DNA from 2 places in the Bacillus spongiae genome. Region 2 is predicted to be linked to the other one. Evidence: riboswitches for the same ligand, from Rfam matches in the RefSeq annotation. Region 2 holds a riboswitch; the other holds the start of a gene.
The links. Region 2 has a riboswitch for cobalamin ahead of WAK64_RS04340 (hypothetical protein). Riboswitches for the same ligand answer to the same signal wherever they lie in the genome.
Positions count from the first base shown of each region.

Region 1 (4,698 bases), on a different contig from region 2:
TTAAACGCTTCTGAGTTTAACTATGCGTTCCACAACAAATCCAACTATTAAGCCGATAGCAAAAGGAAGTAATGCAATATTTGCATCAAAAATCAACCCATTTTCTAACGGTTCGTTAAGTACGAGTGAAAACCTAAAAAGAGATAAATCGAATATATTTCCAATTCCATAAAACAGAGCCATTGTCGCAACTGAAGATAATAACGGAAACCATATTTTTCTCATAAAAGCCCCCCTTTTCAATAATTGTTATATTGAACTAAACTCCCGTTAGCTGATTAGTCCTCTCCTAATATAATACCATAAAAAGTAAATTATTCCTTGTAAGAATCAAAAGCAACAATCTTTACGAAAAGGGCCTATATTAAATTAGTGTGAAAGAAGCTCTACTTATAGTATAGTTGTAAAAAATAATAGAGGATAAGAAGAGGGGAAAAGATGAAAAAAAAGAAGAAGGTTGCGTTGTATGTTTTACTAACTGTTGTAGTATTGGGTTTGTTTTCTTATTATCAAAACAATTCGATTACAACGACAAACATGAGTATTCAATCAGATCAAATTCCAGAAGCATTCAATGGCTATAAGGTTGTCCAATTATCTGATTTACATAGTAAGTCCTTTGGTAAGAACCAGCGGGTGTTAGTGGAAAAGGTGAAAGAGACCAATCCTGATGTCATTGTCTTTACGGGTGATTTAGTCGATTCGAAAAAATATAATGAAGAAAATAGTGTCGTGTTAATGGAACTGTTAACGAGCATAGCCCCTGTTTATTACGTTAGTGGAAATCATGAATGGTGGTCAGAAAGGTTTGCCACATTAGAAGAGAGGTTAACAAGTGCTGGAGTAAAAGTACTCCGGAATTCTAGTGAAGTGATTGAAAGAGAAAATGAACAAATTCATATCGTAGGGATTGATGATCCGGCGATTCAACCTTTTTTGGAAGAGGGAGAGACAACGGATAAAGCCATTACAAAGGCTCTTGAAGGGATTGATCCGGCAGAACACTTTACGATTCTCCTCGCACATCGGCCAGAGTATTTCGGTATCTATGCCGAGCACGAGCTGGACCTTGCTTTAGCCGGCCATGCACATGGGGGGCAAGTTCGAATTCCGTTTATAGGTGGTGTTGTAGCGCCTAATCAAGGTTTCTTCCCAGAATATACGTCAGGAACCTATACTGAAGCTGATTCGAAAATGATTGTTCATCGAGGGTTAGGAAACAGCATTATTCCTCAACGTATCTTTAACCGTCCTGAAATCATCGTCATTACCTTAGCATCTAAGAATGAATAAATGCCTTTAAATCCTTGGTAGAAAACAGAGGGACCCACTTAAAAGTATTGGTCACTCCGTTGAACGTTCTTGACGAGAAAATGGAATCTGCTCGAAAAAAGGCTGATAATGACGAAAATGATGAAAAATATGTCAACGATGAGTGAGAAAATAGTGTATAATGGCTAGGAACGGAAAGAAAATTACATACATTTGGAATTAGGTGAAGCAATTTACTATTGCTTAAAAGGGAAGTTGGTGAAAATCCAACGCGGTCCCGCCACTGTAAATGAGAGCGAACTGTAACGCCCACTGTGAATGATTTCATGGGAAGGGACAGGGAACGATGATCATAAGCCAGGAGACCTGCCTAATAACCGCACCAATCATGCCTACGAGGATAGGAAGGTGTATGAAGGCTTATGGCTTTAGATGTACTTTACTGCCTTTATGCACATGACATCTTCCTTAGGAAGATGTTTTTATTATGTTTAACAGGAGGATTACCATGAAGAAGCTATTTTCATTATTATTTGTATTATTATCGTTTGGCTTAGCAGGCTGTGGAGAAGACGAGAAAAAGACAGAGGAAACAAAGAAACCCGCGACGGAACAAACAGAAGAAAAAGCAGCGTTTCCTGTCACGCTAACGGATAGTGTGGATAACGAAGTGACGCTTGAAGCGAAGCCAGAGAAGATTGTTTCAATCATGCCGAGTATTACTGAAATTCTCTTTGCGGTTGGCTCAGGTGAGGAAGTGGTTGCTGGAACAGATTTTGATAATTACCCAGAAGAGGCCCAGAATCTTGAAAAAATTGGTGGAATGGAATTTAATGTCGAGAAGATTATTTCGCTACAACCTGACCTAGTATTGGCTCCTGAATCTGGATATGCGTTGGGACAGACCGGCTTGGAGCAAATTGAAGAAGCAGGCATTCCTGTTTTGGTTGTCGATGATGCAACGAATTTCGATGAAGTATATGCATCTATTGAATTTATAGGGAAAGCAACAGGACACATGGAAGAAGCTTCGAATATCATTGAAGACATGAAAACAACGTTAAATGAACTGAAGGAAAAAGCAAGTTCGATTGAAGAAGCAGAGAAAAAGAACGTCTTTATTGAAGTAAGTGGAGACCCACTCTTTACGGTTGGGACCAGTACATTTATGCATGAGATTTTAATGGCGATTTCTGCAAATAATGTAGTAGAAGAAGAAGGCTGGGTTGAACTGAATGAAGAAAAGGTTGTTTCATTAAATCCAGATGTCGTGATTACTACATATGGAGAAGGAGCGGCTGAACAAGTCTTAGCAAGAGAAGGCTGGCAAGGTGTATCCGCTATTTCAAACGAAGAAGTATATGAGGTCAACTCTGATTTAGTGTCCCGTCCAGGGCCAAGGTTAGTACAAGGAGTAGAGGAAGTTGCAAAAGTCATTTATCCTGAGGTCTTTACAAACGAATAAAGCATTCACGTATTGTATTGCCTTACTATTTCTTTTCTTATCAATTATTTTAGGCGTATCGATTGGTACTGTGTCCGTTCCGTTCACTGTGATTATTCAACTTTTTGTCATGAAGCTTCTACCTTTTCTTTCATTTGAGGTTGAGGAACAACTGGCGTATATCGTAAATTTGATTCGTTTGCCACGTGTCGTACTAGCTGGACTTGTAGGTGCTTCTCTTGCGTTAGCTGGAGCTGCCTTCCAAGGACTACTCAGAAACCCGTTAGCAGATCCCTATACATTAGGGATCTCATCGGGGGCTTCCGTTGGAGCGGTTGTCACCATCTTTTTTAATTTGTCGATACCCTTCCTCTCCCTTTTTACCCTTCCATTCATGAGTATCGTCGCTGCCTTTATCACAATTTTTTTGGTTCTTATTTTTACAAAGAAAATTGATCCGACGATGAAGGTGGAAACGATTATTTTAACAGGCATTATATTTAGCTCTTTTTTAGGAGCAACGATATCCCTCATGATAGCGCTCACGGGTGATCAGCTTCGCCAAATCATTGGTTGGTTATTAGGAAGTGTCGCGATGAGAGGCTGGGAACATGTATGGATATTAATTCCGTTTTTCCTCGTTGGCTGCATCGTTCTGTTATGGAATGCAAAAGAGTTAGATGTATTAACCTTTGGGGAAGAAAAAGCACAGTATTTAGGTGTGAATGTTCACCGGCGTAAAATGATGATCTTGCTGGCAGGTTCCATTGTGACTGGAGCGGCAGTGTCAGTATCCGGTACGATCGGATTTGTAGGTTTAGTCATCCCCCACTTTGTTCGTCTTATATGGGGACCAAGCCACCGACAATTGCTCATTTTATCGATCGTCTATGGGGCCGGCTTTCTTATTTTAGCTGATCTGATTTCACGCACGATCATTGCACCAACAGAGCTGCCAATTGGTGTTATTACAGCCCTTTTTGGCGCGCCAGTCTTCGGACTCGTGCTTATGAAGCAAAAACGTGAAAGAAGTGGTAGGCTATGATTGAAGTTCGCTCATTAACAGGAGGATACGGAAATAAGGAGATTATTCGTAATGTCACTTTTTCCGTGAAGCAAGGGGAAATGTATGGTATTTTAGGACCAAATGGAAGTGGGAAGACGACGCTTTTAAAGATGATGACTGGTTTGCTGCCGTATCAGAGAGGTTCCATTTCCATCGCTGGGAAGGAGCTTAGCCAATACTCAGCGAAAGAGCTGGCACAAACGACAGCCGTTTTACCACAAATGTCTATGCAGTCTTTTTCCTATTCTGTTAAGGAAATTGTTTCTTTAGGTAGATATTCTCATCAACAAGGAATGTTCAAATCGTGGAGTCCGAACGATGAGGAGATTGTACAAGAAGTAATGGAATTGACAGGAATTAAAAACTATGAAAACGTCTTCATTGAACAGCTGTCTGGAGGCGAACGACAGCGAGTATTTTTAGCACAGGCACTTGCCCAGCAACCGAAACTACTACTATTAGATGAACCGACGAATCATTTAGATTTGGCGTTTCAAAAAAGTATGCTTGATACGCTCAAAACATGGACGATTGAAAGAGGTCTTACTGTATTATCAATCTTCCATGATCTAAATTTAGCTAGTTTATATTGTGATACATTACTATTATTAGCAGATGGTTCCGTACAAAAGGTAGAGCAGCCGAGTAAGGTCCTAAGCGAGAGGAATATTACAACGGTATATCAGACGAAGGTGCAAAAAATCATGCATCCACATGTGGCAAAGCCACAAATCGTCTTACTACCAAATGTTGCTGAGGCATCAAGTCAACCCCACTTTTCCCTTGACTTAGTAGAAAGAAATGATGAAAAGGTCGTCATACAAACTTCTAAGCCAGTAAAGGTTATGTCTACGGCAATAGAAGGGGAGGCAGTAGGGTGGTTTACAGCCTTTTTTCTATCGCTAAAAAACGATCG
Region 1 is NZ_JBBAXC010000013.1:92,034-96,731, reverse strand. It holds gene WAK64_RS15710 (hypothetical protein) at 1-225, opposite strand; gene WAK64_RS15705 (metallophosphoesterase) at 439-1,293, shown strand; cobalamin riboswitch at 1,477-1,660, shown strand; gene WAK64_RS15700 (ABC transporter substrate-binding protein) at 1,781-2,737, shown strand; gene WAK64_RS15695 (FecCD family ABC transporter permease) at 2,697-3,761, shown strand; gene WAK64_RS15690 (ABC transporter ATP-binding protein) at 3,758-4,698, shown strand, end outside.
Region 1: it holds a riboswitch for cobalamin, as region 2 does, so the genes downstream of both, WAK64_RS15700 (ABC transporter substrate-binding protein) here and WAK64_RS04340 (hypothetical protein) in region 2, are expected to answer to the same signal.

Region 2 (4,698 bases):
CGTGCTATGACAATTAGAGAAGGAGCTACTTCTTTGATTACCTTAATTTTTTGAATCATTTCTTCCGTGGAGACCAACTGTTTCCCGTTTAAATGCCCACATTTCTTCGGTAGCTGTTGATCTTCAATTTGCACTGCCGCTACATTTGCTTCTAACATTTCTCTCGCTGTTCTAGCAGTATTCAAAACGCCTCCAAATCCCGTATCAATATCTACCAATAACGGTAAATTAGTTGCTCGGATCAAATCCTTTGCTCGCTCTGCCATTTCTGTTGACGTGACGATTCCCAAATCAGGCAGCCCTCTGCTTGCTGTATAAGCTGCTCCTGATAAATAAAGCGAAGTGAATCCTGCTTCTTTGGCAACTAATGCAGCCATGGCATCATGAGCACCTGGAATTTGCAATATATCCGGGGATAACATTAGCACTCGAAATTGATCCGCTAGCTGTTTTTGATTCATTGGTTGATCAACTAACCAAGCCATTTTGACCCCTCCTCACAATAAAAACAATTCAACAAATTGGTTGACGTTCATTTTTTCTAGCTTATCTTGGTTATAACAAACCTCTTCAATCTTCTTCTGATGCTTACTTGGGAAATGGGTTTTCAAGTTATTTGAAAACTTATTCATTATTTTTGGAATGGCTTCTTCTCGACGGAAGCGGTGCCCTAATGGGTATTCACATTCAATCCTTTCCGTAGCTGTTCCATCTTTAAAGTGAACTTGAACTTGGTTGGCGATTGAGCGCTTGTTCGGATCTAAATAATCAAAACTGTATTGTTTATTTTCAACCACTTCCATTTTTTCGCGTAATGAATCAATTCTTTCATCAGAAGCCGTCTCATTTTCATAAAATTCAGCTTTAATATCTCCTTTAATAAGGCCAATAGCCGTAATATATTGTAAACAATGATCTCGATCCGCTGGATTGTGCAATGGACCTTTTTTATCAATGATGCGAATGGCAGATTCATGAGTAGTAATCGTAACCTTATCAATCTCATCTAATCGATCTATCACTTGAGGGTGTAGCTTAACCGCACATTCAGCTGCTGTTTGTGCATGGAATTCAGCAGGAAATGATACTTTAAATAACACATGCTCCATCACATAGGAATCCAGTTGACGACCAAGCTTTAATTCCTTTTGATTGAATAAAACATCTTGAAAGCCCCAACCTGGTGCAGAAAGAGCTTGCGGATAGCCCATTTCCCCTTTAAGAGCCTTGATTGCTAAGTACACCCCTCTACTAGTTGCATCCCCTGCTGCCCAAGACTTACGAGATCCCGTATTCGGAGCATGTCTGTACGTTCGTAAACTAGAATTATCTAGCCAAGCATTTGATAAAGCGTTGATTACCTCATCTCTTGTTCCGCCAAGCATATAGGTAACAACTGCTGTCGTTGCCACTTTGACAAACAATACATGGTCCAGTCCAACACGATTTAAACTATTCTCTAATGCCAAAACCCCTTGAATCTCATGGGCTTTAATCATCATTTCCAGTATATCTCGAACAGTTAAAGGCTTCTCTCCCTCTGCAATGCGAACACGGCTAATATAATCTGCAACGGCCAAAATACCCCCAAGATTATCAGAAGGATGCCCCCACTCTTCAGCAAGCCATGTGTCATTATAATCTAGCCATCGTATCATACAACCAATATTAAAGGCCCCTTGAACCGGATCAAGAACATAAGAAGTTCCTGGCACTCGACTTCCGTTTGGAACCGTAGTTCCCGGAACGACAGGACCAAGTAATTTCGTACATTCTGGATATTGTAAAGCAAGGATTCCACACCCTAAAGTGTCTAACAACACATAACGTGCCGTTTCAAAAGCCTCTGAGCTTATAATGTCTTTATGCAGCACATAATCTGCAATTTCCTCTAATAAAACGTCTACCTTTTTTTCTTCATTCGTATTAATCACGTGTATCGTTCCTTTCAAGTTTGTCTTGTATTCTTCAGTTATTGATTAATTACTAAGTACATGTCGCTCACCTGTATAGTGAACACGTGGCCTGAATAAGCGATTATTCTCATGCTGCTCCATCACATGAGCACAAATGCCAACTGTTCTGGCACTGAAAAAGATTGGTGTATATAACGGAATGTTAATGCCGAGCATCCAGTAAACAGGTGCTGCATAATAATCTAAATTCGGATATAGTCCCTTCTCTCTCTCCATTATTTTCTCACCAGCTTCACACATGCGAAGGAGAAGGTCATCACCCTTTAACTCACATAATTGCTTTAACGCATCTTTCATCATGAGCGCTCTTGGATCCATTTTTTTCATGTACACTCTGTGACCAAAGCCCATAATTTTTTCTTTTTTAAATAATTTCATTTCCAACATTTCTTCAAAAGCTTTGACTGTTCCCGCTTCAAGAAGCATGTGCATAACCGCTTCATTTGCACCGCCATGCAAATTGCCTTTTAGCGAGGCAACAGCTCCCGTTAACGCACCATATAAATCAGACTGGGTAGACGCAATCACTCTAGCAGTAAAAGTAGAATTTGGCATTTCATGCTCACTATATAAAACGAGTGAACGATCAAATATTTCTGCTTCTAGTTCAGACGGTTTCTTGCCTGTAAGCATATAGAAGAAGTTTGCACTGTATGATAACTCTTGAAGTGGAAGAATAGGCTCTTGACCGTCCAACATTCGATAGCTGTTCGCTACGATAGTAGGTACTTTCCCTAAAAGTTTATAGGCACGCTCTTTATTGATTAAATGAGCGCGATTGTCAATTTGATCATCATAACCAGCCAGAGCTGAAATCCCTGTTCTTAAAGCATCCATCGGGTGAGTCTCTTTTGGAAGGAGCTTAAATACATCGAACACTTTATCCGGTAGTTCATATTCAGCCTTTAATTTCTCTACGACGGTTTCTTTCTCCACTTCAGTGGGGAGTTTTCCCTCAAGCAATAGATAAACGAGATCTAGGTACTCTTTTTTTTGTGATAATTTAATTAAATCGTATCCTTTTATAACAATTTCCCCTTGAACGGTATCAAGAAATGAAATATTTGTTTCTGTGGCAACAACACCTTCTAGACCAGGAAAAAACTTCTTTTCAACTTCCATCCTTTTCTTCCTCCCATTCAAATAATTCACGATTGATTATTTTGTAAGCCCTTTCAACATTTCGTAAATAAATAAGCTGTTCCTCGTGATTCCCAGCTCTCTCCATAATTTCAGCTTTTAATAGCGAATATTTTGTTGAAATGGAGCAAGGTTTCTCTAATTGATAATTAATCATAATGCATGCTTTGAAAGAATTGATAAAATAATCTACTGAACCAAACAAAGATGTCTCCTCCAAACAAATCTTCTCATGAAAATTTCTCAATAAAAAAACAACTTCCTAAGAAGTTGTTAAGTTACGAACGATTAATAAATAACATGTTTATGAGTAACTCAAAAAAAACACGCCTTTACTTCCGCACTTAACACCCCCTATCCTCGTAGGTATTGATGTTTGCTAAAACAGGCAGGTCTCCTGGCTTAAGATCATCGCTTTTCGAACCTTCCCATTCCCTAACGGAAACAGTGGCCATGACGAATCGCTCCCTAATACAGTTGCGGGACAGCGCCGGTTTCTAACCGGACTTCCCTTTTAAGCAGATAAATAGATTTATCCGCACCTATTTCTACACCTATTTAATTTGACACATTTAATATATCAATTTTTTAGAAAATTAACAATTGTTTTATTTACAAATATTTAAAACTCCTTCTAACAATTCTTGTATACCACACTACTTTATAACAATAGTATATCGGTTAAAGGAACGACTATTTCATGCTATTAAAGGGGTGCATAGAAAAATCGTGCGCAATAAATTACCTCAATGAAATTACTAGACAGTACTGATAATATGTTATTTTCTTTCTTATTTAGTTTTTTAATATAGTATTCTAAAAAATATATTTTCTGATTCATATCAAGTGGGCATTTTTCTCTTTTAATAGAAAAACCCAAATCCTTTTCTACCAAAGGACTTGGGCTTTTGAATAAACGTTTTAGAACCTTACCGTTGTTCCATTATTACCATTATGAACGATAGTCTTGTGCACCAAACCAACCACCAGTTGGGCCATCATTGTCAAATAAAGCTAACTTAATTGCACCTGGTAGAACGGTTTCTACCTCATAATCCGCATTTGGTCCACCTAAATCTGTTTTTAACCAGCCTGGGTCTAGGCAATTAGCCAAAACACCCGTTCCTTTTAGCTCCACTGCTAAATCCTGAGTTAGCTTATCTACTGCTGCTTTTGACACACCGTACGGAGATAATTGTGGAGTATCTTTAATTCCAGAAGTTATATTAATTATTCTTCCATAGCCATTTTCCTTCATTTTAGGTGCAAATGCTTGAGAGAGTAATAGTACACTATACAGGTTATTTTGGAAGATAACATTGAAATCCTCCACAGTAATATCCCAAAATTCTTTCCATTCACTCATGATTGCTGCATTGTTATATAGAATATCTACTCCACCATGCTTTTCCTTTACCACTTCAACCATCTTGTGAAGCTCATCGGTTTTGGATAGATCCCCTTCTACTACGTCAAACTTCACTCCATATTCTTTTATTAAATTAACTGTTTTTTCCGTGTTTTCTTTTTTTCTTGCATGAATAATGACATTGCATCCTTCTTGAGCTAGTCCAATTGCGAT
Region 2 is NZ_JBBAXC010000003.1:17,927-22,624, reverse strand. It holds gene prpB (methylisocitrate lyase) at 1-485, opposite strand, end outside; gene WAK64_RS04350 (bifunctional 2-methylcitrate dehydratase/aconitate hydratase) at 498-1,934, opposite strand; gene mmgD (citrate synthase) at 1,980-3,098, opposite strand; gene WAK64_RS04340 (hypothetical protein) at 3,088-3,321, opposite strand; cobalamin riboswitch at 3,487-3,677, opposite strand; gene WAK64_RS04335 (SDR family NAD(P)-dependent oxidoreductase) at 4,069-4,698, opposite strand, start outside.